Regions from separate parts of the Shewanella sp. FJAT-51649 genome, predicted to be linked through region 2. Evidence: riboswitches for the same ligand, from Rfam matches in the RefSeq annotation. Region 2 holds a riboswitch; the other holds the start of a gene.
What was found. A riboswitch is a leader RNA that binds a small molecule or an ion and turns the genes downstream of it on or off. The one in region 2 is predicted to bind cobalamin.

Region 1 (12,070 bases), 240 kb from region 2:
CCCTTCAACCACAATCGTTTGGTATTGCAGACCTAAACGGGCAAAGGATTCCAGCACGGCATTTAGCGCCATGGCTTTATAATCCTTAGACTTTTCCCCGAAAAAGGCCGAGGCCTCTAAGGTGGTTAAGACTTTGCCGTGCACTATGATCTGCGCGCCCGTGTCCGAGCTTGGCTTAAGCAGGATGGGATTAAAATCCGTGTGCGGCGCGAGAAAACAGGCTGCGGCTTGCAGCGCCTGAGCGCGGCCAATCTCGCCACCATCAATGGTGACGGCGCTGTTGAGCGCCATATTCTGTGGCTTAAAAGGCGCGACCTTAACCCCCTCACGGGCGAGCAGACGACAAATCCCCGCCACCAACGTACTTTTGCCTGCATCCGAGGTTGTCCCCTGCACCATAAGCACTTTTGCGCCAGAATGCTGAGCTGCTATTCGTGACTCGTTTTGCGACAAGGCTGAAGTAGGGCTGGAGGTGTTATTTGAATTCATGGGCAAGAACGTCACTCAACAGAGGAAAATTGACTAAAGGGGAATCGGTGGTTCGCTCCCTTCCTAAGAATGCGTCGACAATACTTTGTCTTAACTCGATTTAAGCACCAATGGCAGACCCGCCACCACTAAGGTCACATTATCCGCCACCTCGGCAACGGCCTGATTTAACCAACCCGCCTCATCGACAAACTGACGACTCAATTCACCCAAGGGCACAATGCCAGAGCCGACCTCATTGCTGATTAAAATCACTACGCCCTCAAGGGTGCTTAAGGTCTGGATAAAATCGGCGTGCTGCTGCCGCCAGTGTTCTAAAGGCTCATGGCGAGAGCGGGCAAAATCCAAGGCAAAGTCCGATTCCGTTGAAGCGGGTTCTGCCTCGGGGCTTTGTGCAAGTAATTGATTGGTGAGCCAAAGCGTTAAACAATCTACCAGAATCACTCGGCCGGGTTTGGCTAAGTGTTTGAGCTTGGCGGTTAATGCCAAGGGTTCTTCGACTAGTTGCCAGTCAATATCATCCTTAGCACGTCCATCCTGATGTAAACGAATGCGACTGCTCATTTCGGCATCGAGCGCCTGTGCCGTCGCCAGATAGCAGGCATCGAATCCGAGGGCGGTATACTGGCGCACTAAGGCTTCGCCGTAGCGGCTCTTGCCACTACGCGCGCCGCCTAGCACTAAATGGATCACAGTATGCTACCCACAACCAGCAGCACGAAGTAACAGACGATTTCGCAGATCTGCTGCGCCGCGCCTAAGGTATCACCCGTGTAGCCGCCGATTTGGCGTCTAAAGATCACCACAATCAAACGGCGCAGACCTATCATCACCAGTAACAGTGACAGCGCGGCAATGCCCTTAAGCACTAGCAGCACTAACACGCCGCTGGCGATCAAAATAAACAGTTCATTAATGCCTTGATGCTGCGCTAACGGCTTGGATTTACTGGACTCATCGTCGCGCACATATTTCTCGGTAAAGATAAGGCTGGCGGCAACTACGCGGCTCACAGTATGGGCGACTATCATCGCTGAGCCTGCAACTACAGGGTCATAAAGTGCGAGTTCCACTAATAATTGCCACTTGAGCATCAGCACGAGCATCAAAGCCAAGGCGCCGTAGCTCCCTAGGCGAGAGTCTTTCATGATCCGTAGCTTGTCTTCTGCCGTCCAACCACCACCGAAACCATCGAAGGTATCGGCTAAACCGTCCTCGTGAAAACCACCCGTTAACAGCACGCCCGTGACCATAGACAGCAGCACAGACACGCCGGCGGGCAACCAGTTTTGGGTGAGCCAAAACACGATGGCACTGAGTAGCCCCACCAGCAGGCCCACTAAGCCAAAGTAACGGCTGGCTTTATTGAGCTTGTCGGCATCGACCTCAACCCATTTGGGCATAGGAATGCGAGTAAAATAGCCCATGGCCACTAAAAACAAATCTATCTCTTTGTGCCAGCTTTCGCGTTCTGACATAAAGCATCCTTAGTGAATTAACACTTGCTGCAAGGTTTAAGATTAAAAAGGTCAGCTAAAAGTTATTATTTTAAATAAGCTACTTAGCAGCGCACATCATACAACAGCCTCAATCCCCGCATCACTAAAACTCGCCATTTGATTGTAAAAATTTACAGCGGCTTGAATTAACGGCAATGCCAAGGCAGCGCCCGTGCCTTCGCCTAATCGCAGCCCTAAAGATAACAAGGGCTTAGCCTTTAAATGTTCCAACATGCGCTGATGACCTTGCTCCTCGGAGCGGTGGGCAAAAATCAAATAATCCCGCACATTCGCGTTGATATTCACGGCAACCAAAGCCGCTGCGGTTGCAATAAAACCATCCACCACGACCAGCATCTTGCGCTCGGCGGCGGCGAGCATGGCTCCCGTCATTTGCACAATTTCAAAGCCGCCCAAACAGGCCAGCACTTGCCGAGGCCCTGTCATCGCACTCTGGTGTAACAGCAGCGCGAGTTCGATAAGCATCTGTTTACGCTCTAGGGTCTCGCTATTGATGCCCGTACCACGGCCAACACAGTCGGCCACATCGAGTTGCATAATGGCCGCCATAATTGCCGCCGCTGACGAAGTATTGCCTATACCCATCTCACCAAATGCGACCAAGTTACAGCCCTCCTGATGGTGACGCTCGATTAACGCCTGCGCCATGGCAAAGCCCTTATCCACGCAGGCTAACGTCATGGCAGGTTCTAAGTGAATCGCGGCCGTTCCCGCGCCAAGGCGTTGGTCGATAATGCCTTCGGCATCTTCAACTGGGGTTAAAATACCGCAATCAATCACTTCGAGATTGAAGCCTAACTGACTACAAAACACATTGATGGCCGCGCCGCCATGGGCAAAGTTTTGCACCATCTGCCGCGTGACTTCACTCGGGGCAATCGACACGCCTTCGGCAGCAATCCCATGATCTCCGGCAAACACCAACATAGTCGGGTTAACTATCTGCAACTGCTTAGCCCCTTGGATGCGGGCAATTTGCAACGCCAAGGACTCTAACTGCCCCAGAGCGCCGGGCGGCTTAGTCTTAAGATCGATCTTTTGCTGGATGAGTTGATCCTGCGCTTTACTCACAGGCTCGATTTGAAATAACGGGACAGATTGAGGCATTCACACTCCAGTGGCAATGTCGGATCCAATGATAGATCCGCTGCTAATAACTCATTTGCGAGTACGTTCGCTAACACATTCTAGAACAACAACTACGAAGCATCCTGCTGCAATTTGCCATACGCACTTAGTACTAAATTTCGGCAATCCATAAGACCCATGCTAATTCGATAGCTTGCGCCGACGCAAAATCAGCAAAAAGAAGAAGCTACCGATCGCAGCGGTAATAATCCCCACGGGTAATTCTTGATTACCAAGCAAACATCGGGCGAGTACATCAATCCACACCATAAACAGGCCGCCCACCAGCGCCGTCAGTAAGATGGGCTGACGACCGGGGAATAACAAACGAACTGTGTGCGGGATCATCAAGCCGACAAAGCCAATGCCGCCACAGGTCGCCACTAAAATCGCGGTGATAAGCGAGCAGAGCAGCAACATATTGAGGCGCAGCTTAGGCACATTCACCCCTAAGGTGTGGGCCGTTTCATCCCCCGCTTGCAGGGCCATAATTTGGCGTTTCCAACCGAGGATAATAAAAAAGCTTAGTAGCACCACTAAAGACGGCAGCACCAGCAGCGACCAACTGGCCTTAGCAAAACTGCCAAGGCTCCAAAATAACACCGATGCGGTAGCCTGCGGGCTGGCAAAGTACAGCAATAAACTGGTTAAGGCGCTAAACATAAAGGAGGTCGCCACCCCAGAGAGCAACATGCGTTCTACCTGACTCTTAAGGCCTAATCCAGCTAACGCCAGCACGATTAGCACCGACAGACTGGCACCAATAAAGGCGCCGAAGGGTAAGCTAAACCACAAGAGCCCAGCAAAAGTCCCTGAACCGCTAAAAATCCCCGAATTGGCGATAGTGCCCGCATTGCCAAACAGGCCAGAACCTGTGAATAGCGTCAGCATGACCACGGCGCCAAAGGAGGCGCCAGAGCTAATGCCGAATAGATAAGGATCGGCAAGGGGATTGCGGGTCACGGTTTGCAGCACGCTGCCCGCCAAGGACAGCCCCGCCCCCGCCACAAAGGCGAGTATAATCCGTGGCAGTCGCAGCTCCATCACAATCCGCTCTGTCATGCTGCTGGTGCTCACGGCCTCATCGGCCATAAACAAGTGACTGAGTTTATTGATAAACACCTGCAGCACATCTAAGAAGCTAATATTGGCCGCACCAAAACTCGCGGCGGCGATGGGGGTAAGCAGGGCAAAACCCGCCAAGCCTAAGATGAGCCATTGCTGACGCGTGAGCGGCGTAAAAATGTGGCTAAAAAAATTCATGGTCACCAGTTTAAGTGTGTCTATCATGGCGTGTTCTCGACGCTCTCATTTTGCAATGCAGCTCTTTGTAAGACCTCGTTTGGCGCGCTAGGGTTATGGCAGGCGCAGGCCACAGGAGGTAGCTCTTGAGCCGAAGCTGCGTGGGAGTCACTCGCCGCGCCCGCTGCATCGCTCTTGGGCTTTTGATAACCATAAAAGTAATTAATCAAGGGGTTACCATGCTGTGGATGGGGCGTCACTTGGGCGCATACTCCAAAGACTTCGGCGATACGTTCCTCGGTTAGAACCTGAGCTGGTGTGCCCATGGCACTCACCTGCCCCTTGTCCAGCAGCAATAAGTGGTCGCACAGGGCGCTGGCTAAATTCAAGTCGTGAATCGAGGCGATTACGCTGATCCCAAGGCTTCGCACTAGCTCTAAGATTTGAATTTGATAGCGGATATCGAGGTGGTTTGTCGGCTCATCTAAAATCAACAATTGCGGCTGCTGCACTATGGCGCGGGCGATCAGGGCGCGTTGCTTCTCGCCGCCGGATAAACGATCGTATTGTTGATGCACTTTATGACTCAGACCGACCTTTTCCAGCGCCTTAGCGATTTTTTCACCATCGCCGCTGGAGTTGGTATCAAACATCCCCTTATGCGGCGTGAGTCCCATGGCAACCAATTGCTCTGTGGTCATGTCGAAGTATTGCGGCGTATCCTGCTGCACCACCGCCACTTTACAGGCAAACGCCTTGGGCGACAGCTCGCTAATATCCTGCGAAAACAAACTGATATGACCTTTGGCAGGGCGAATAAAGCGGTATAAACAGCGCAGCAAACTGGATTTACCCGCGCCGTTGGGGCCTATCAGCCCGAGCATTTCCCCCTGCGGCAAGGCAAAGCTTATCTCCGAGAGGATGGTTTTTCCCTCAATCGCCCAGCTCAGTTGGCTGACCTTAAGTGCCATATTGGCGGAAGTCGCAGCGGGCGCTAAGGGCGCAAGGCTCGATGTGGAGTGCATCACTAACGATTGCTCCCACATGAATATTGATTGGTGTTATCTGTGCCTGCAGCCACTTGGGTTAACAGGGCGAAACTCATTAATGTCATCTTCTGCTCCCTCGAGTTACCCGCTCGAGAACTAAGGCTGCACGCAGCGAAAACAGAAATAGGCAGGTATCCTGACTCGTAGGGAAGACACAAAACGCTTCGACTACTCACAGTTGCGGGTACAGTTCGGGCTACTGACGGGCAGCTCCCCGATTCCCTATTATGTTTGGGTTATCCGGCGCGCTTAAGCACTGTTGCCTTTAAGCAATAGCACTCAATCGCACAAAATTCCCAACACCTATTTCTGCGACCTTTGGGCTTAACGTACTGGGTTCGTTATCTGGCTCAAATGTCAGGGAAAAGCATTATCCTATATCTTGCCCATTAGGCAATGCTGTTTAAATCAGAAAATTTTCATCATCCGATGACTGATGCTTGCAAGCTACTCACAGTGGCCCGATGGCCAGTCTAAACGCCAGTATCTTTTACCTTGCTCATCCTCGAGCACATTAATGGTTACCACCGCCGCCACGGGTAAGGCGAGCTGACTGTAAAAACCTAAGGTTTTCACCGCCCCCAGCGCCCTTGACATCAAGTGGCGAATAACCCCGCCGTGGGTCACCACCCAGATATTGGCTGCAGGTGCACTGGCATTAAACTCCCCATGGGCTTGTTCATCATCCATCGCCAGCAGGGCAAACTCTTTATCAAGGATTTGTGCTATCGCGCCATCGATACGAGCTTCGAAACTTGCCATGGCTTCACCATTAGGCGGCGTCACCTCCCAGGGATTCTGCCAATAGGCCGCCATCCGCTCGCCGTCGCGTTGATATAAGTCATCGAGCAGGCAGCCATCCCAATCGCCGAAGGCTATTTCCTGTAACTCCTCCAGCAGGTTGACCTTGAGCATCGACGGCGCGGGCGCATCTAAACTTATGCCTACAGACGCACTCGAATGCAGCTCAGCCGCAAAGGCCTTGGCAAACTCGGCGCAGCGCCTCGAGGTCGAGCTATAAATGCCGTGGCACACAGTCGCCTGCGCCGCCACCGCCGCCGACATCTGCCGCCAGCCCTTTTCGCTCAGTGGCACATCGACTCGGCCTCGCAAAATCGCCCCGCCCTCGCATTCTCCATGGCGTAACAGTAATAACCTGAGCTGCTTCATCTGATCTTTCCTTTTAGCGTTTTTATCTGCCTTATCTCGCCTATGCTATACCAACTTTAGCCTTGCCCTGACAATCCGATGTCGCGTATTATGGACGTCTATACGTATAAATGTCCAAAATATAACGAACGACATTCAATAATAAAATGCAATTTGTCACCCGATTGCGTACTTTGGACTCAACTTAGCTGTAGTAAAGGTAATCATTTATGGCGATATCTCTCCATCGAGCCAGCCAAACACTGGCAGACATTCGCAACCAGTTGTCAAAGCGCATTCTGATTTTAGACGGCGCCATGGGCACTATGATCCAAGGCTACAAGCTTGAGGAAGAGGATTACCGTGGCGAGCGCTTCAAGGATTGGCATACCGACGTTAAGGGCAATAACGATCTTTTAGTGCTCACGCAGCCACACATTATCAAACAAATTCACATCGACTACCTATTAGCCGGTGCCGATATTATTGAAACCAACACCTTCAACGCCACCACTATCGCCATGGCCGACTACGACATGCAGTCGCTGTCCGCCGAAATTAACCGCGAAGGTGCGCGCCTCGCCCGCGAGGCCTGTGATGAAATCGAGCAAGCCACGGGGAAACCACGTTATGTCGCCGGTGTGTTAGGGCCCACTAACCGTACCTGCTCTATCAGTCCCGATGTTAACGATCCAGGATATCGCAATATCCACTTCGATGAGTTAGTGACCGCTTACTGCGAATCGACCCGCGCCTTAATTGAGGGCGGCGCCGATATCATTATGGTCGAGACCATCTTCGATACCTTAAACGCTAAGGCCGCCTTATTTGCCATAGAAACAGTGTTCGATGAACTCTTTGGGGCAAATTCGCCCGCGCGTTTACCGGTGATGATCTCAGGCACCATTACCGATGCCTCAGGCCGAACCCTTACCGGACAAACCACCGAAGCCTTTTATAACTCCCTTCGCCATATCAAGCCCTTATCCATCGGCCTTAACTGCGCCCTCGGCCCTAAAGAGCTGCGCCCCTACGTTGAAGAACTGTCGCGCATCGCCGAATGTTATGTCTCGGCGCACCCTAACGCGGGCCTGCCAAACGAGTTTGGCGGTTACGATGAAACCCCAGAGGATATGGCGAGCGTTATTCAAGAATGGGCCCGCGAAGGCATGCTCAACATTATCGGCGGCTGCTGTGGTAGCACGCCCGAGCATATTAAGGTTATTCGCGAAGCCGTAGAACCGTTTGCACCACGGGTACTGCCCGAGATCCCCGTCGCCTGCCGTCTCTCGGGTTTGGAACCGCTCACTATCGACGCCCAAACCCTGTTTGTGAACGTGGGCGAACGTACCAACGTGACTGGCTCGGCCAAGTTTTTAAAACTGATCAAAGAAGGTAAGTTCGAGCAGGCGCTCGATGTTGCCCGTGAACAGGTAGAAAGCGGCGCGCAGATCATCGACATCAACATGGACGAAGGCATGCTCGATGGCGTGGAGGTGATGCATAAGTTCTTAAATCTTATCGCCTCTGAGCCGGATATCAGCCGGGTGCCGATTATGATCGACTCCTCTAAGTGGGAGGTAATTGAAGCAGGCCTCAAATGTATTCAAGGCAAGGGCATTGTTAACTCTATCTCCTTGAAGGAAGGCGAAGAAAAGTTTATCGAGCAGGCAACCCTAGTGAAACGCTACGGCGCCGCGGCGATTATTATGGCGTTCGACGAGCAAGGTCAGGCCGACACTAAGGCGCGCAAAGTCGAGATCTGTACCCGCGCCTACCGCGTGCTGGTCGATAAGGTCGGCTTTCCACCCGAAGACATTATCTTCGACCCGAATATCTTCGCCATCGCCACGGGTATCGATGAGCACGATAACTATGCCGTCGATTTTATTGAAGCCATTAAAGAGATTAAGGCCACCCTGCCCCACGCGATGATTTCCGGCGGGGTGTCGAACGTGTCCTTCTCCTTCCGCGGTAACAACCCAGTGCGTGAGGCGATCCACGCGGTATTCCTGTACCACGCGATTAAAGTCGGCATGGACATGGGTATCGTTAACGCGGGTCAGTTAGCGATTTACGATGATATCGACCCCGAGCTTAAGGATAAGGTCGAGAACGTCGTGCTCAACCTGCCTTGCCCAGTTGAAGGCTCAAACAATACCGAGCAATTGCTTGAGATTGCTGAAAAATTCCGTGGCGATGGCTCAAGTGCCGCCAAGAAGGAAGACTTAGAATGGCGCTCATGGCCGGTGAATCAACGTCTCGCCCATGCGCTGGTCAAAGGCATCACCGAATTTATCGACGAAGATACCGAAGCGGCGCGCCAGCTTGCCTCACGACCACTTGATGTGATCGAAGGCCCACTGATGGATGGTATGAATATCGTCGGTGACCTGTTTGGCTCGGGTAAAATGTTCCTGCCACAGGTGGTGAAGTCGGCGCGGGTGATGAAAAAGGCCGTGGCCTACCTCAACCCCTTTATCGAGCAAGAGAAGGTCGAAGGCCAATCTAACGGCAGAATTTTGATGGTCACGGTTAAGGGCGATGTGCACGATATCGGCAAGAATATTGTCGGCGTGGTGCTCGCCTGTAACGGTTTTGAGGTGTTCGACTTAGGCGTGATGGTATCGGTGGAACGCATTCTCGAGGCCGTAAAAGAGCACAATATCGATATTATCGGCATGTCCGGGCTTATCACACCAAGCCTCGATGAGATGGTGCATAATGTGAAAACCTTCCACCGTGAAGGCCTTACCATTCCGGCGATTATCGGCGGCGCCACTTGCTCTAAAATCCATACTGCGGTGAAGATTGCGCCCCATTATCCCCATGGCGCGATTTACATTGCCGACGCCTCGCGCGCCGTGCCTATGGTCAGCAAGCTAGTCAGCAACGAAACTCGCCAAGCGACTATTGATGAGACCTACGCCGAATACGAAGAGATGCGCATTAAGCGTTTATCGCAAACCAAGCGTAAGGAAATCGTCTCGCTAGAGGCTGCCCGCGAAAACCGCTGTCAGCACGACTGGGCAAACTACACCCCGTTCAAACCCAATGTGCTGGGTCGCCAAGTGTTTGAAGACTATCCATTAACCGACTTAGTCGACCGTATCGACTGGACGCCCTTCTTCCGCGCCTGGGAGCTGCACGGCCATTACCCCGAGATCTTAACCGACAAAGTGGTGGGCGTTGAGGCGCAAAAGCTGTTCGCCGATGGTCAGGCGATGCTTAAAAAAATCATCGACGAAAAATGGCTCACCGCCAAGGGCGTGATTGGGCTATTCCCCGCCAATACCGTCGGCTTCGATGATATTGAGCTCTATACCGACGAGACTCGCACCGAAGTCGAAATGACCACCCATCACCTGCGGATGCAGCTTGAGCGTGTGGGCAACGATAACTTCTGTCTGGCCGACTTTGTGGCGCCAAAGGACAGTGGCGTTGCCGACTATATGGGCGGCTTTGCGGTCACCGCTGGCCATGGTATCGACGAGCATATTGCCCGCTTTGAGGCCAACCACGATGACTACAACGCCATTATGCTCAAATGCTTAGCCGACCGTCTGGCCGAAGCCTTTGCCGAGCGGATGCACGAGCGCGTACGTAAGGAATTCTGGGGTTATGCCGCCGATGAGCAGCTCGATAACGAAGCCTTAATTCGCGAGAAATACAAAGGGATCCGTCCCGCACCGGGTTACCCCGCCTGCCCGGATCACACCGAAAAAGGCCTGTTGTGGGAACTGTTAAAGCCGAATGAAACCATCGACTTAAACATTACCGAAAGCTACGCCATGTTCCCCACCGCCGCGGTATCCGGCTGGTACTTTGCCCACCCGAAATCCCGCTACTTCGGCGTGACCAATATTGGCCGCGATCAGGTGGAGGATTACGCTAAGCGTAAGGGGATGACAGTAAGTGAAACGGAGAAGTGGCTAGCGCCAGTGTTGGATTATGACCCTGAATAATCAGGATCGGACTTACGCTAACGCGGTTTGAGATCTAAGATCGGTCTTGCGACCGAAAAGGTCGTGGAATTCCATTCCACACCAGGGCAAGAAGGGGATCAACAGCAATCCCCCTCTTGCATCTCCCCTTGCCGCCCCTAGCGAAGTTACATGCATTAGAGACTAGCCTTGGTCTTATGGATAAATTGCTATCGCTTCCGATGGTACATCCTGTACCCCGAAAGCTAGCTCGGCATCCATGCCGAGACTCACGCAATTTATTCCAAAGCCCCGCGGCAACTTCGCAGGGGATAGGTGAACTTCTGTAGCATTAGAGTTAACTTTCACATTCAAAAAGCTATGCATATACAGTGTTTATTTTTACACTTTCATGGCGAATATTCAGCACAACATTCTCAACAAAATTAATATAATTCCTGAGCAAAAATTTAATTATCAAGCAAATTTAGCCCATTCAACTTCAAGAGAAGTGATTTCATTATATATACGAGAAATTGTTTTATCGTAATCCCCATCAAACATAAACTCATTACCTGTTGTCAAATCAAGAACACTATATTCGTATCTTGGATCATTGATTGCCTCTTGCATAAGTACGCAGATTATATTTGCTCTCTCCCTAGTCATTTTCTCGGCCTCATTGAAATGCAACTTAACAAGTCTAGGTTGACCATTAAGAACAACATTAAGCTCAGGATTACAATTGATTTCAGTATTAGAATATAAGTATGACGCCTTTAATGGAGTGTCTGCAGTAATGTTTTTCCCTGACTGCCAATTTTTAAAGACATTTGAAATTCTCTCAAACTTTATTTTCTTTGTTGGATTTGACTGTTTCCTTGAAATGTCGAACAAGTATGAAATATGTCTTTTCTGTGTAAACAATGACTTAATAGCCGTTCGTAAATTCAAATAGTAATCCTTGTAAAATGCATAAGGTTCTCGATTAACAATCTTACGAATTTTTGTTTTTTTAGGATTCCCAGTTGTTACGGCAATCATCGAGAATTCTGCAACCCCTAACTCAGCCATATAATTTCCTTAACAGTTAATATTTACACACTAGAGATAAACTACCGTATCTTTATGACTTTAAAATGTGAAGGCTTTATTTTTCACATAAAATCAATTCATTACGGTAGTACTAACACTTCTGAATCATACGCCTTATCAAATTCTGCTTTAGCGTCGGCTTTATGGTTTAGGCAGTTGACCATATGCTCATCTGACTTATAGTTTTTGCAGTCTTCGGGGACGATATAATATTTGCGCCATGCTTCGGCTTTACGTATGCGGGCGGCTTCGTTTTGTTGTGCTATACGTCGTTGTTCCGCAGCCTGTTGCATTGCAATTTGTTGCTTTTGGTATTCAGCAAGCTGACGTTCTTTTACAGCTTGTAGACGAGCTTTTTCTCGCTGTTGCTGCTGTAACGCGATTTCATTTATTTCTTGCTTAACCCGATATTCGACGTAGCTTAGATAGCCAATTCGAACTAACAAAGTAACCAAGCTCGCTAGCAAAATCCCTA
Region 2 (12,070 bases):
CAGCGCGAACTCAGCCTTAGTGCAAAACTGGCTGCAACTGGTGGCCAGCGAAGGCTTAGCGCGTCAGCAAAAATCCAATTAGCGCCGTAAAAACAGCATAAAAAAAGCCTGCAATCGCAGGCTTTTTTATTAAAGGCACATGCCTAAAGCGGGTTGAGTAACATACCGCGCATCGAGAGCACACGACGTAGAATCAACCCGGGAGAATTTTGATTACGGGTCTGGCGCAGATTATGGGCGATCATAAACTCTTGGCGCAGATCCTGATCGAGATCTAAAGCCTCAAAGGCTTCGATGGTTAAGGTCTGCTGCTGATTATCAATCAATGACTTAATCACGCTTAACGGGAAAGATTGCTCAGAGCTGGCATTTAAGTATGCAAAGGCCGTTAAGGCAATGATTTGCCCGAACACGCTAAACAGCGCCAAGGTTTGTACTTCATCAGGGTCAACTTCAACATCCGGCATATCGACTAGGCTGTCGACCGCATCGGTAGCAATATTCTCCGTGAGTTTCCAATAACCTTGCACCAACTTCTTATAGGGTTGGGGGAGTTCATCGAGGCGTTCTTTCAAGTAGAAGGTGAAGGCATAACGATAAATATTAACCTGGCCTAAACGGATCAGGGCGTCTTTTAAGGAACGAGATTTAGGATTTACGACGCCTGAAGCCTGCGCCGAATTACTGCGCATCAACATATGAGCAGCTAATGCGGGATCGCTCGAAATAATATCGATCACATTACGAATGTCGCCTTCGGCAAGGATCGCTTTTTTGAGTGGAATTAAGATCCCACGGCGACCAATCACTTGCTCTTCATTCGCTATGATGGCTCTCACTTGAGTAAAAACCTGTTGCTCAAGATCTGTCATAAGACACTTTACACCTGTTAATTTGCTATAAGATGATTCGAATACCGCTCACATCATACCCAAACTACAAAGAATTTCAGCCCTAAGTCGTAGAATAATTGTGACTATGCTTTAGATGCAGTGATCTACAGCACAAGCAACGACTTAGGCTATCTGAATATAGGGCGAACTTATAAAGAATACACCGAGAAAATGGATTTTTCTCTGCGTATAGCCAAACAACAGAAATAATAAGGCCAGACAGAGTCTGGCCTTATATAGATTAACGATTAGTCTCAAGCTTAGAAGCGGTAACCCACAGTCAAGCGAATATCACGTCCGCGACCAGCGTAATAGCTATCACCCCAAATGCCACCGTAATAACCCGAGCTAACATACTCTTTATCAAACAGGTTATCGATACGCAGGCTCGCTAACCAAGCATCACGGGTATAGTTCAGGGCCAGATTACCTAAAACATAGCTAGATAATTTATCGCCCTCGTTAGCGTTATCGCCTTCGATAAAACGATCACCCGTGTAAATCGCCTCGGCAAACACTTGGAAATGCTCGGCAAAATCCATGCTGACATAACCGCGTCCCGTATGCTCAGCCACCCAAGACAATTGCTTGCCATCATTCACCCCATCGGTAAATTCGGCATCGATATAGTTATATTCCAAGCCTAGGGTTAGGGCTTGAGTGACCTGCCAATCCCAATCGGCACTCGCGCCATAGCGGCGTGAAGCATCGGCATTGACGTTGGCGCCTTGGAAGCTGCCACCAACAGGTTTTTCAGCGCTTGGGTCGAAGACGATTTCATCTTCTAAATCGAGGCGATATAGGCTGACGCGTAGGCTTTGGCTAGCAACAGTCCAATCCCAACCCGCCTCATAGGAACGCCCCGTCTGCGGCTTTAAGCCATACACATCTTTCGGGGTGTAAGCTTGCTCATCGACCTTAGCGAAGCGGAAGTTTTCATCACCACGCAGATAGAATCTGTGCTCGGCGCTCGGACGGTAATTTAAACCGAACTCGAATGCGGTCGCATCTTCATCTAAATCGATACCGTTTGGATAGACATTGCCATCGACCAGATCGTCGGTCACTCGCGCATAACGTCCGCCCACCACATAGCTTAAGGTGTGGCTTAATGGCACTGTGGCTTGCAGGTAAGCACTCTGCATTTCCTGCACGTTGCTGCGCGCCATAGAGTCAAACTCGGCCTTACCGCGGCTGATATCCAAACCCGTGACTAGGTTTAGCTCACCTTGACGAGTGCTGTAGGTTGCGAGCGCTTTAGGACTAAACATCAGCAGCGAGCGAGTATTATGGCTACCCGCCCCCCAGTTTAATGAACTCACTAAGGTATCGCTGTAATCCAGATCCGCCGCCAAGGCCCAGTTTTGGTTAAGCTGATGCTGATAACCGCTGCGCACCGCCGTGGTCATCTCATGAACATATTCGCTGCTATTAGAAGACTGACGTGGATTTTCTTTGAACTGTTTTACCGTCAACGAACCTGGATTCTCGCGGTCATCATCGTAATAGCTGGTTTCAACGAAGAAAGAATCAGTGGCGGTTTTATATTGAATACGGCCTAAGATAGAGCCAGTTTCATTGGCATTATGCTTGCGATAGTTATCGCCTTGGTTGTAGCTACCAGTCAGGAAATAGTGCCAATCTTTATTGATGGCGCCCGACACATCGCCGCGACCTTCGTAGGTATTAAAGCTGCCGCCGGATAATTGCACGCTGCCGCCCGTATTCTCAGGCGATTTAGTCACAATGTTGATCACCCCGCCTACCGCTTGGTCGCCATAGAGCACGCCGGCACTGCCAGATAGAATTTCAACACGCTCAATTAAATTGAGTGGAATCGCATTCAGGCTAGGTGCGGCGATATCGATATTATTCAAGCGACGACCATCGAGCAAAATCAGCGTGTTATTAACCGCAGAGCTCGCGCTAAAGCCGCGCATCGCAAAGCTAGTACCAATGTTATTGTCGGACAGCTGAATACCGCTTTGACCACGTAAGACTTCGGTCAAGCTGGTTGCGCCGCTCTGCTCAATCGCAGCGGCATCAATCACATTCACATTGGCGGCAATATTTAAGGGGGTCTTGTCTGAACGGCCAATGACGACAATATGCTCATCGACTTTGGCGACGCTGGCATCATCGGCCGCCACGGCGGGGGCGATAACAGAAAAGCTGCAAAGGCTGCCGATCAGCAGCGCGATTTTAGTTGGATGTGTTCCCATTTTACCTTTAACTCCTGCAAGGAAAACGGGGCATTGGCGCCACGATACCGTTGATTCAGTAACAAATACTGACAGTCACTATCGCATTTTGAGATCTGCCCACCGAAATCTCAAAAACACCTTTAGGGCCGGTCTCCGGACTTAGGCTATGTCTATCTCAACGAGAGATAAACGCGAAACTGACCTTTGCACACTCGATTCTCTGGCTAACCTTGAGCTACCTTGCGAATGCGGTCGTCTCTCACCTTTTACCGTTGCGGGGGCAGTGCCAGAATTTCACTGGCTTCCCGATTATCTCGCGACGAATGCGTCGCAAGCACCACAGAAGGTTGACTAAAAATGAGGTTCATAGGGCGAAAAAACCAGTTAACGCCCAACAAGGCTCGTGGCATATCAAGCCTGAGCGCGCGCATTATAGACGTCTATACGGATGAAAGTCCATGATCATCCGTCTATCGACTGACAACTACTTTAAGGAAAAGGGCGCCAAGGCTGAGATAAAGTCGGCACTGTTGGCCGCTTGTAGAGGAGGTTTATCGGCAGAAAACACCTCACCACGCATCGATTTATGCAGCAAATACAAATCCTTGTCGCCACTCACTACAGTGTAATAACCAATTTCGCCCTGGGGATGAGAGGTAAAGGCCGTTGGATTGAATTGAGTTGCGCCATGGACATTCGGCATAGTGGTACAACCGAGAATCGCTTGAAATCCGTCGTGACCATCCACTTGGGTATCCCCCAGCTTTTGGTAAACCACCTCACCGTCACAGGAGGCTTGGTAAGTCTCGGCCATCGCATCTAAAAACTGCTCCGGGCTCACGCTTTCGGCCATATCCTTAAAGCCTTGCACACAAAACAGCGCACTCCATTGATTGAGCGCCTCCTGCTCCGGCACAAATTCCGCCATAAACATACCCGCACGTTCTTCGTGGTAGGCTTTGCGCCACCCCTCAGGCAGGTTAAATCCTAATTGCTGGCTAAAGACGGGAAGCACATGTGAATGGGAAGCACTGCTCTCATGGCGAGGCATATCCAATTTCGCCTCGACGGATTCGGAGCCGATTAGGCTGCATAGCATCAATACGCTCGCACCCTGCCATAACCTCATCTGCATATGGGGTATACATTTCATTATTATCATCCTTGTATCGCATTGTTATGGGTTAATACGACATATGAAATTGCATAGAAAACATCCAGCATTCTAGCGAAGATGTAAATAAGATAACAGTTAAAAAACGAAACAAAATGATACTTATACAGTCATAACAACTGTAAAACAGTAAATAGCAGCTGAAGATAGGGGCTGTGAGGGATTAAAAAAGCTGGTGAATGGATCTTCACCAGCAGAGGTATGCCCTACATGCCCAACAATGAATTATTCAAATGACCAATTGATTTTCCGCTGCGGCCTTGCCTGACTCAAAATCGCCTGACGTTGCTCCGGGGTCTCACATTGGGCAGCGAGGGTAAATTCCAGCGGCTTAACCACCAAGGAATCTGCAGGTTGTACAGGCGATTTATCAAACATTCCGAGATTCATCGACCAAGAGACCCATTCTCCCTTTTCACTGATCCCCACAAAACCATCATTTGCCTGCGCTAACCAAGTGAGGCGCGGAATGCGTTCAATCAGTTGCTCGACATTTTTAAGGTTTGCCCGATAACCGACGGGTACCACTTTGCCGTCGGGGCGCGTAAAGGCAAAGGAGGACTTGCCTAGGGTAATTTTGCTGCCCTGCTGCCAATACTTGTCGAGGATCTCTTGAGCCTGATGAAAGCCAAACAGATAGGCGTAATCCGTATCGTCGGCGAGAATTTGCGGCGTAGTGTTGTCACGCAGTAGCAAGAATCCCGGGCCGACGCTGATAATCTCTTTCACGCCTGTGATATCGGTTTTCTTAATCCAATCGACGCCACAGTTAATGCCATCGCCCCAGAAATGCGCGTCACCCGTTGGACTTAACACCGCAAACGCGCAACTGTTTGCCGTGAGACTCACCACATCCTTAAGCGCGCTGCGGATAGGATAAGCATCACTGCGCCAGCCCCAACTCACCACTGAGCCATCTTTTTTTAAGGCGGCATAGGTATTTTGAAAATATTCGATATGTTTAATATCCGTCAGCTGCGACTGCAACTTCTTCATATTGGTCGAACTTTCAACCTCCCCCCAAACTACGGCGCTGGCGTCTTTTTTCAGGGCAATAAAACTGCGCCCTTTAGCAAAGATATCGACCACATCGACTAACTCATCCTGCACCTGCAAACTATTGCCGCCGTAAGGCCCGTAGCCCCAAGTATGCACCTTACCATTGGCGTCGAGGGCGGCTACGGCCTCTCGGTTAGCGAATAACTTAGTGATATTGGTCATGCGCGCTTGCAATGCCTTGTCCAGACTCAACTTGCCCGCATTGCCCCAATAGACCACAGTGCCATCTTGGCGCAGCGCAGCAAACCCATCTTTAACAGGGACAATTTGCTTCACTTGCTTAAGTTGTTCTGTCACCTCACGGCTATCGCCACCGGCAAAACTATCGCCCCAAGTGATCACCTCACCAGACTTGGTTAATGCAGCGAAGGCCGTGCTGTTGGTCACCACAGTCTCAACTGCGGGTAAATCGCAGGGAATATGGCGATAATTCGGATTTGCCTCTTCCTTAAACTGGATAAGCTTGCCGTTATCAAATTGCAGCAAGGATTCCTTTTCATTTTCGACTACGGCTACGGGCTTAGGCTGGCTACAGGCGGTTAATTGTAACGCCACTAAGGCGGCCACCAATGCCAAGGGGCGTGATATAGGATAAGACTGCATTACTTATTTCCCTGTATTTGCTGAAATTTTGGTTGCTGATACTTTGGTTACTGAAAACGCGGGTTGCTGATTGGGTTGTGCTAATTTGCCTGATATCGACTCGAGTAGCAGCTTGAGTTCGTATTCAAAACCCTGAGTCGTATTTAAACGGGTTAAGAGCACTTGAATTTGTTTATCCAGTGTCTGCGCACAGTCTTGGCTGAGCGCGTCAAATGGCATTGCCTGTTTTAAGGCTGTTAAGATCAACCGTTGAACTGGGCCGATAGCCTGCCCCACTTGGCGGTTCAGTGCGGTATTGTCGAGCACTAATGTTACTAAGTAGAGTAAATAATCGAGGTGCACAGTAAAATCGACGTGGCATTGCTTTTCATCCGCCAAGCCGAATTTGAGCGCTTTGGCCTCACACAGCGCCTTCAATACCGCTAACTTTTCTGCGGTTAATTCCAACGCAAAGGGCAACTGCTTAGTGCGCGTCATCAGCACAAAGCTGGCTAAGGTTTTAGCCGACAGCGTCTGTTTACTACGGGCGAGCATCGCCAGCGCTAAGTCGTGAAATCCTAATGAACTCAAGCGATAAAAGCTTATCATCGCAATAGATTCATCTACGGATTCCAGCTTTTTTTTGCTCGGTAAAGTTTGCATTTGTTCGAATAAATCGACCAAACGCGGATAGTGTTCAGGGCAATGACCTATATGCTCAGCCGCTTCCCAGACTAGGATATTCGCAGCAGGATGCTGGCGATAGGTTTCAAGCAAACTGATAATCCCGGTGTAATCCTGTTGCTGCCCTAACCGCTTGGGTGTTGGCACATAACGGGACTCGGCCCAGCGGATCCTTAATAGCGTCAAACAGAAATAACCGACCAGCAAACTGCCTAATATACCTGCGATGCCAAAGCCGAAGTCCAATTTGGCGCGATCGCGGGTTAATTCGAGATCGGCGCTCGCCTGTGTTGGCGCCTCGGGAAGATAATGCACAACACTTTGTCCGTAGTTGGGCACTAATGCGCCAGGGGTGTCGCCCTGCGGCGGCCGTAATTGATAGGTCGCTTGGCAATTCACGCCATCTAGCTCCCATTGACGGACCAGCTTGCCTTCGGCGGTGCGATACTCAACCAAGCAAATCAATCTTTGGTTATACACGCCCGTCGAACTGCGCTCGCTGCGATAGGCGGTTTCAATCACTCGACCTATGGCCACATCGCCACGCTCCAGCAACTGATTGACCAAAAACCACTTTTGCGCCCCTTCCCAGAGGAACAGCGCGGCAACACTCATAAAAAGGAGAGGGATACAGGTCAAGAGTATTGCTAACCAACCCCAAAAACGCGTGGGTGCACTCGAGGTTAATTGACTGCGATTCATCAACACGCCAGAACTTCCTTATCATTCCATGATCGGTAAGGCATTAGAGAACTTGATTCTGCCTAAAGCGGGGCGCTATTGTAGCAGCTTATTGATAGAAATCAGAAAAAGCTCACAGTTTGCCCTAAAGACTCGGCCACATCCTAGCCTGCAAACTTGAGCATGCTATTCTACGTTTCCATTCCCGCTGTTTAAAGGAGTAACAGTATGAGTCGTCCGATTATTTTGGATTGCGATCCCGGCCATGACGATGCTATCGCGCTCATTTTAGCCCTCGCCCATCCAGAGCTAACCCCACTGGCCGTGACCACCAGCGCCGGCAACCAAACCCCAGATAAAACCCTCAATAACGCCCTGCGGATCTTAACCCTGCTCAATCGCAGCGATATTCCGGTCGCGGGCGGCGCGGTTAAACCCTTAAGCCGTGAGTTGATGATTGCCGATAACGTTCACGGTGAAACGGGGCTCGATGGCCCGGCATTGCCTGCACCGAGTTTTCAACCTCAAGCAGTGAATGCGGTCGAGCTGATGGCCGAGAAAATCCGCCAAAGCGATAAACCAGTAACATTAGTGCCTACTGGGCCGCTCACCAATATCGCACTGCTACTCGCCAGCCATGGCGAGTTATACGCCAAGATTGAGCGCATTGTGTTAATGGGTGGTGCCGCCGGGGTTGGTAACTGGACACCCGCCGCCGAGTTTAATATTTTTGTCGACCCAGAGGCGGCCGATATCGTCTTTAAATCCGGTATTCCCATCACCATGTGCGGCCTCGATGTTACCCATCAGGCACAGATCATGGATGAAGATATCGAACGTATTCGCGCCATTCCGAATCCCGTGGCTAAGTGTGTCGCCGAGTTGTTGGATTTCTTTATGATTTACCATAGAGATCCTAAATGGGGCTTTGTCGGTGCGCCGCTGCACGACCCTTGCACTATCGCTTGGTTACTTAACCCCGCGCTGTTTGATGCCCAAGACTGCTGGGTCGGCATTGAAACCCAAAGCGAGTTAACACTGGGGATGACGGTAGTCGACCGCTATCAACTGACGGGCAAACCCGCCAATGCAACTGTGCTTTTCGGCATTGATAGACAGGGTTTTGTTGACTTGTTAGTTGACAGCTTAGCGGCCTACACACCAACCTATCTCAATCGCAGATAAACTTAAGGTAACGCTTCCATGAGCCAGATCCTCGTTATCGGCAGTGCGAATGCCGATCATGTGATGAATTTTGAGTATTTGCCCGTTCCCGGCCAAACCTTAATGAGCCGAGCCTATCGCTTGGAACACGGTGGCAAAGGGGCCAATCAGGCGGTAGCCTGTGCCCGTTTATGCCAAGGGGATGCGGAAGTGGCATTTATCTGCCATCTAGGCCAAGACAGTGTCGGCAATGACATGCGTACAAGCTGGCTCAAGGATGGCATTAAGGCCGAAGGTATTACCCAAGTCGCCAATATGAGTACGGGCACGGCGCTGATTTTTGTCGCCGATAATGGGGAGAACTCCATCGGGATCGCCGCGGGCGCCAATGCCGATCTCACCCCAAGCGAGTTAGAGAAGCATTACGCCCTGTTTGCCAATGCCCAATTCTTACTGATCCAGCTCGAAACGCCGATGGAGACGGTTCACCACGCATTGCAAACCGCCAAGCGCCTCGGTATTACCACAGTGCTGAATCCTGCGCCTGCAACCAGTCAGGAGTTGGATTACCTCAAATGGGTCGACATCATTACTCCCAATGAGACCGAGGCCGAAGCACTTACAGGCATTGAGGTCAATAACGAAGAAGATGCCGAGCTTGCCGCCCAATGGCTACATCAGCAGGGCGTTGCAACTGTCGTCATAACCTTAGGCAGTAAAGGCGCGTTTATCAGCAGTGCCGGTTTTACCGGGTTAATTCCGGCGCTTACCGTGCAAGCTATAGATACGGTTGCCGCGGGCGATACCTTTAATGGCGCCTTAGTGGTGGGTTTAAGTGAAGGCATGTCAATTGCCGCGGCCGTAGGGTTTGCCAATGCCGCCTCGGCCATTACCGTTACCCGTGAAGGCGCCCAGCGCGCGATTCCCTATCGCCACGAAGTCCAACGTTAACCCATGAGTGCGGCAAATTGTCGCACTCAACCTCTTTCATTCAAAAGTACTATATACATAATTTACATACCGAATTCATTCCCATTTAATGAATTCAGCCTATGCTGGCAAGCGCATGTTCGAGCCAAAACGGCTCGACCCACCTTGTTCAGAATGAGGAAGTACCAGATGAAAGCGAAAAGCACCACTTTACGTAATATGACTAGCGCTAGCTTACTCGGCCTAGGATTATTCGTCGCCAGCCAAGCGAGTGCTAACGAATGTGAGCTCAAGATTGCTGCGACTGACGCTATGCAATTTGACACTAAAGAGCTGTCTGTTCCTGCAACGTGTAAGGAAGTGACCCTCACACTAACGCACACTGGCACTCTGCCCAAAGCAGCTATGGGCCACAACTGGGTATTAACTAAAGCCGCTGATATGTCTGCCGTTGCGACCGATGGTATGGGCGCTGGCGCCGATGCGGCTTACGTTAAAGCCGGTGATACCCGTGTTATTGCCCACACTGGTTTAGTGGGTGGCGGTGAATCAACTTCTGTGACCTTTAGCACCGCAGGCATGAGCGCGACTGAAGCTTACCAGTTCTTCTGCAGCTTCCCAGGCCACTGGGCGATTATGCAAGGTAGCTTTAAAATTCAAGGCTAATCCCATTGCCTAATGCTCACTTAAGGGAATACCTTAAGTGAGACAACAAAAAAGCGGACCTCTGGTCCGCTTTTTTGTTGAATGCTTATTGGCTTATAAGCCAATTTGCCTTCGAGGATTTTGTTTCGAGATGTCTTCTGAGATGTATTCTTCGGGCGAGTTATTCTTCGCCGAACTCGTCTTCATCATCAAAATCATCGGCATCGGTTGCCGCTTCTGCCGCTAAAGCCGCCGCTAATTTGGCCTTAGCCTGTTTCTCTGAGCGACGCTTGTTGCGCTCAGCCAGCGTGCCTAAAAACACTTGCAGCTCGGCTTGACCCCAAGCTTGTGCCTCGGCCTCGGTCGCAAAACCGTCATGGCTTTTCGACACTACTGTTTTAGTCGACGTCATACGACGGGTGATTTCCGTCTTCCAACCATTTTCAGCTTGAGTGACGCGAAAATCGTATTTTTTACCCTTGCTCATTCTGCTCTATTTCCTAAATGATGCTTGCCACGTTTGTCTTATCAAGCGATACAAACGCCATCATAAAACAAAAGGAGCGCAGTTTACTTGATTTCGGCACAGAAAGATCGCTTGCGAGAAAATTTTCATACTTAGCACTTTCACACAGCCGTAAGAATCCCAAAAGTAACGGGGCATGCTAGATAATTTTTCGCCCTAATCTTAGTCCTAAGCTCAGTATCAAGCTAGCGTAAAAGCGGCTGGCGGACGGTATCTTTTCTTGTTTTAGTCATAAAACTGAGCTTATTTAGTCATATAGCAATTTTAGAGTATGAGGGAACCCATTAATAAGTAATTCATAATTTAGGAAAGATGATGAATACCTCCTCAGTAACACTCTGCATGCTGCTCGCCAGTACGGCTCTGCTCGCAGGCTGCAACAGCGATAACAAAGATAACGACACCACACCGCCCGCCAAACTGGTGCCCGCCCAAGTCGGTGAGCGACCACTGTTTTTGGTGCGTCAAATGCAGGACAGCAGCTTAAAAACCCGTTTAGCCCAGTGCGAAACCGACCATTTCTACCGTAGCGATTTTGCCATTGGTCATCGCGGCGCGGCGATGCAATTCCCTGAACACACTAAAGAATCCTACCAAGCAGCCATTGACTCTGGCGCGGGTATTGTCGAGTGTGATGTGACTTTTACCGCCGATAAAGCCTTAGTCTGTCGCCATTCCCAGTGCGATCTCGCCAGCACGACCAACATTTTGGCCATTCCCGAACTTGCCAATAAATGTTCAGTCCCCTTTACCCCCGCCGATACCGCCAATGGCGTCGCCGCCACAGCAACTTGCTGCACCAGCGATATCACCCTCGCCGAATTTAAAATGTTAAAGGGTAAGATGGAGGGCGAGAATCCAAAGGCGACCAATGTCGAGGAATTTATAAATGCCACGCCTAAGTGGCGCACCGATCTCTATGCGGGCAATGGCACCCTAATGACCCACGCCGAGAGTATTGAGATGTTTAAAAAGGCTGGCGTCAAAATGACACCCGAGCTAAAGGCCGCTAGTGTGGCTATGCCCTTCGATGGCTTTACTCAGCAGGAGTACGCCCAGAAGATGCTCGACGAATATACCGCGGCGGGCGTCGATGCCTCGCAGGTCTTCCCCCAATCCTTTAATTTGGAAGATGTAAAATACTGGATTGCTAACGCTCCCGAGTTTGGCAAGCAAGCGGTATATCTAGATGATAGATACGATATTCACACGGGTTTTGACCCACAGGACTCCTCCAGCTGGTCACCCTCAATGGCTGAGCTGAAAGCCCAAGGCGTAGAGATTGTCGCGCCGCCACTCTGGGTGCTGGTGACCTTAGATGCGGATAAAAAAATCATTCCATCGGAATATGCCAAAGCCGCGAAAACAGCGGGACTTAAGATTATCACTTGGAGCTTAGAGCGCTCAGGATTATTGAAAGATGGCGGCGGTTGGTATTATCAAAGCATTACCGATGCCATTGATAATGAAGGTGATACCTACGAGCTGCTCGATGTGCTCGCCAAAGATGTGGGCGTGATTGGCGTGT

Region 1: another riboswitch for cobalamin. It lies ahead of K0H59_RS16600 (ABC transporter ATP-binding protein); the one in region 2 lies ahead of K0H59_RS17525 (TonB-dependent receptor).

What each region holds. Positions count from the first base shown of each region.
Region 1 covers NZ_CP080411.1:3,755,195-3,767,264, forward strand. The annotation lists gene K0H59_RS16575 (cobyric acid synthase) at 1-489, opposite strand, end outside; gene cobU (bifunctional adenosylcobinamide kinase/adenosylcobinamide-phosphate guanylyltransferase) at 580-1,182, opposite strand; gene K0H59_RS16585 (adenosylcobinamide-GDP ribazoletransferase) at 1,179-1,967, opposite strand; gene cobT (nicotinate-nucleotide--dimethylbenzimidazole phosphoribosyltransferase) at 2,064-3,116, opposite strand; gene K0H59_RS16595 (iron ABC transporter permease) at 3,279-4,427, opposite strand; gene K0H59_RS16600 (ABC transporter ATP-binding protein) at 4,424-5,404, opposite strand; cobalamin riboswitch at 5,537-5,696, opposite strand; gene K0H59_RS16605 (histidine phosphatase family protein) at 5,876-6,598, opposite strand; gene metH (methionine synthase) at 6,808-10,542, shown strand; gene K0H59_RS16615 (hypothetical protein) at 10,978-11,574, opposite strand; gene K0H59_RS16620 (hypothetical protein) at 11,676-12,070, opposite strand, start outside.
Region 2 covers NZ_CP080411.1:3,997,256-4,009,325, forward strand. The annotation lists gene K0H59_RS17515 (LysR family transcriptional regulator) at 1-82, shown strand, start outside; gene K0H59_RS17520 (HDOD domain-containing protein) at 144-872, opposite strand; gene K0H59_RS17525 (TonB-dependent receptor) at 1,154-3,115, opposite strand; cobalamin riboswitch at 3,224-3,454, opposite strand; gene K0H59_RS17530 (hypothetical protein) at 3,582-4,250, opposite strand; gene K0H59_RS17535 (hypothetical protein) at 4,497-5,933, opposite strand; gene K0H59_RS17540 (DUF3592 domain-containing protein) at 5,937-7,298, opposite strand; gene rihA (pyrimidine-specific ribonucleoside hydrolase RihA) at 7,506-8,462, shown strand; gene rbsK (ribokinase) at 8,481-9,392, shown strand; gene azu (azurin) at 9,561-10,037, shown strand; gene K0H59_RS17560 (DUF3622 domain-containing protein) at 10,198-10,503, opposite strand; gene K0H59_RS17565 (glycerophosphodiester phosphodiesterase family protein) at 10,858-12,070, shown strand, end outside.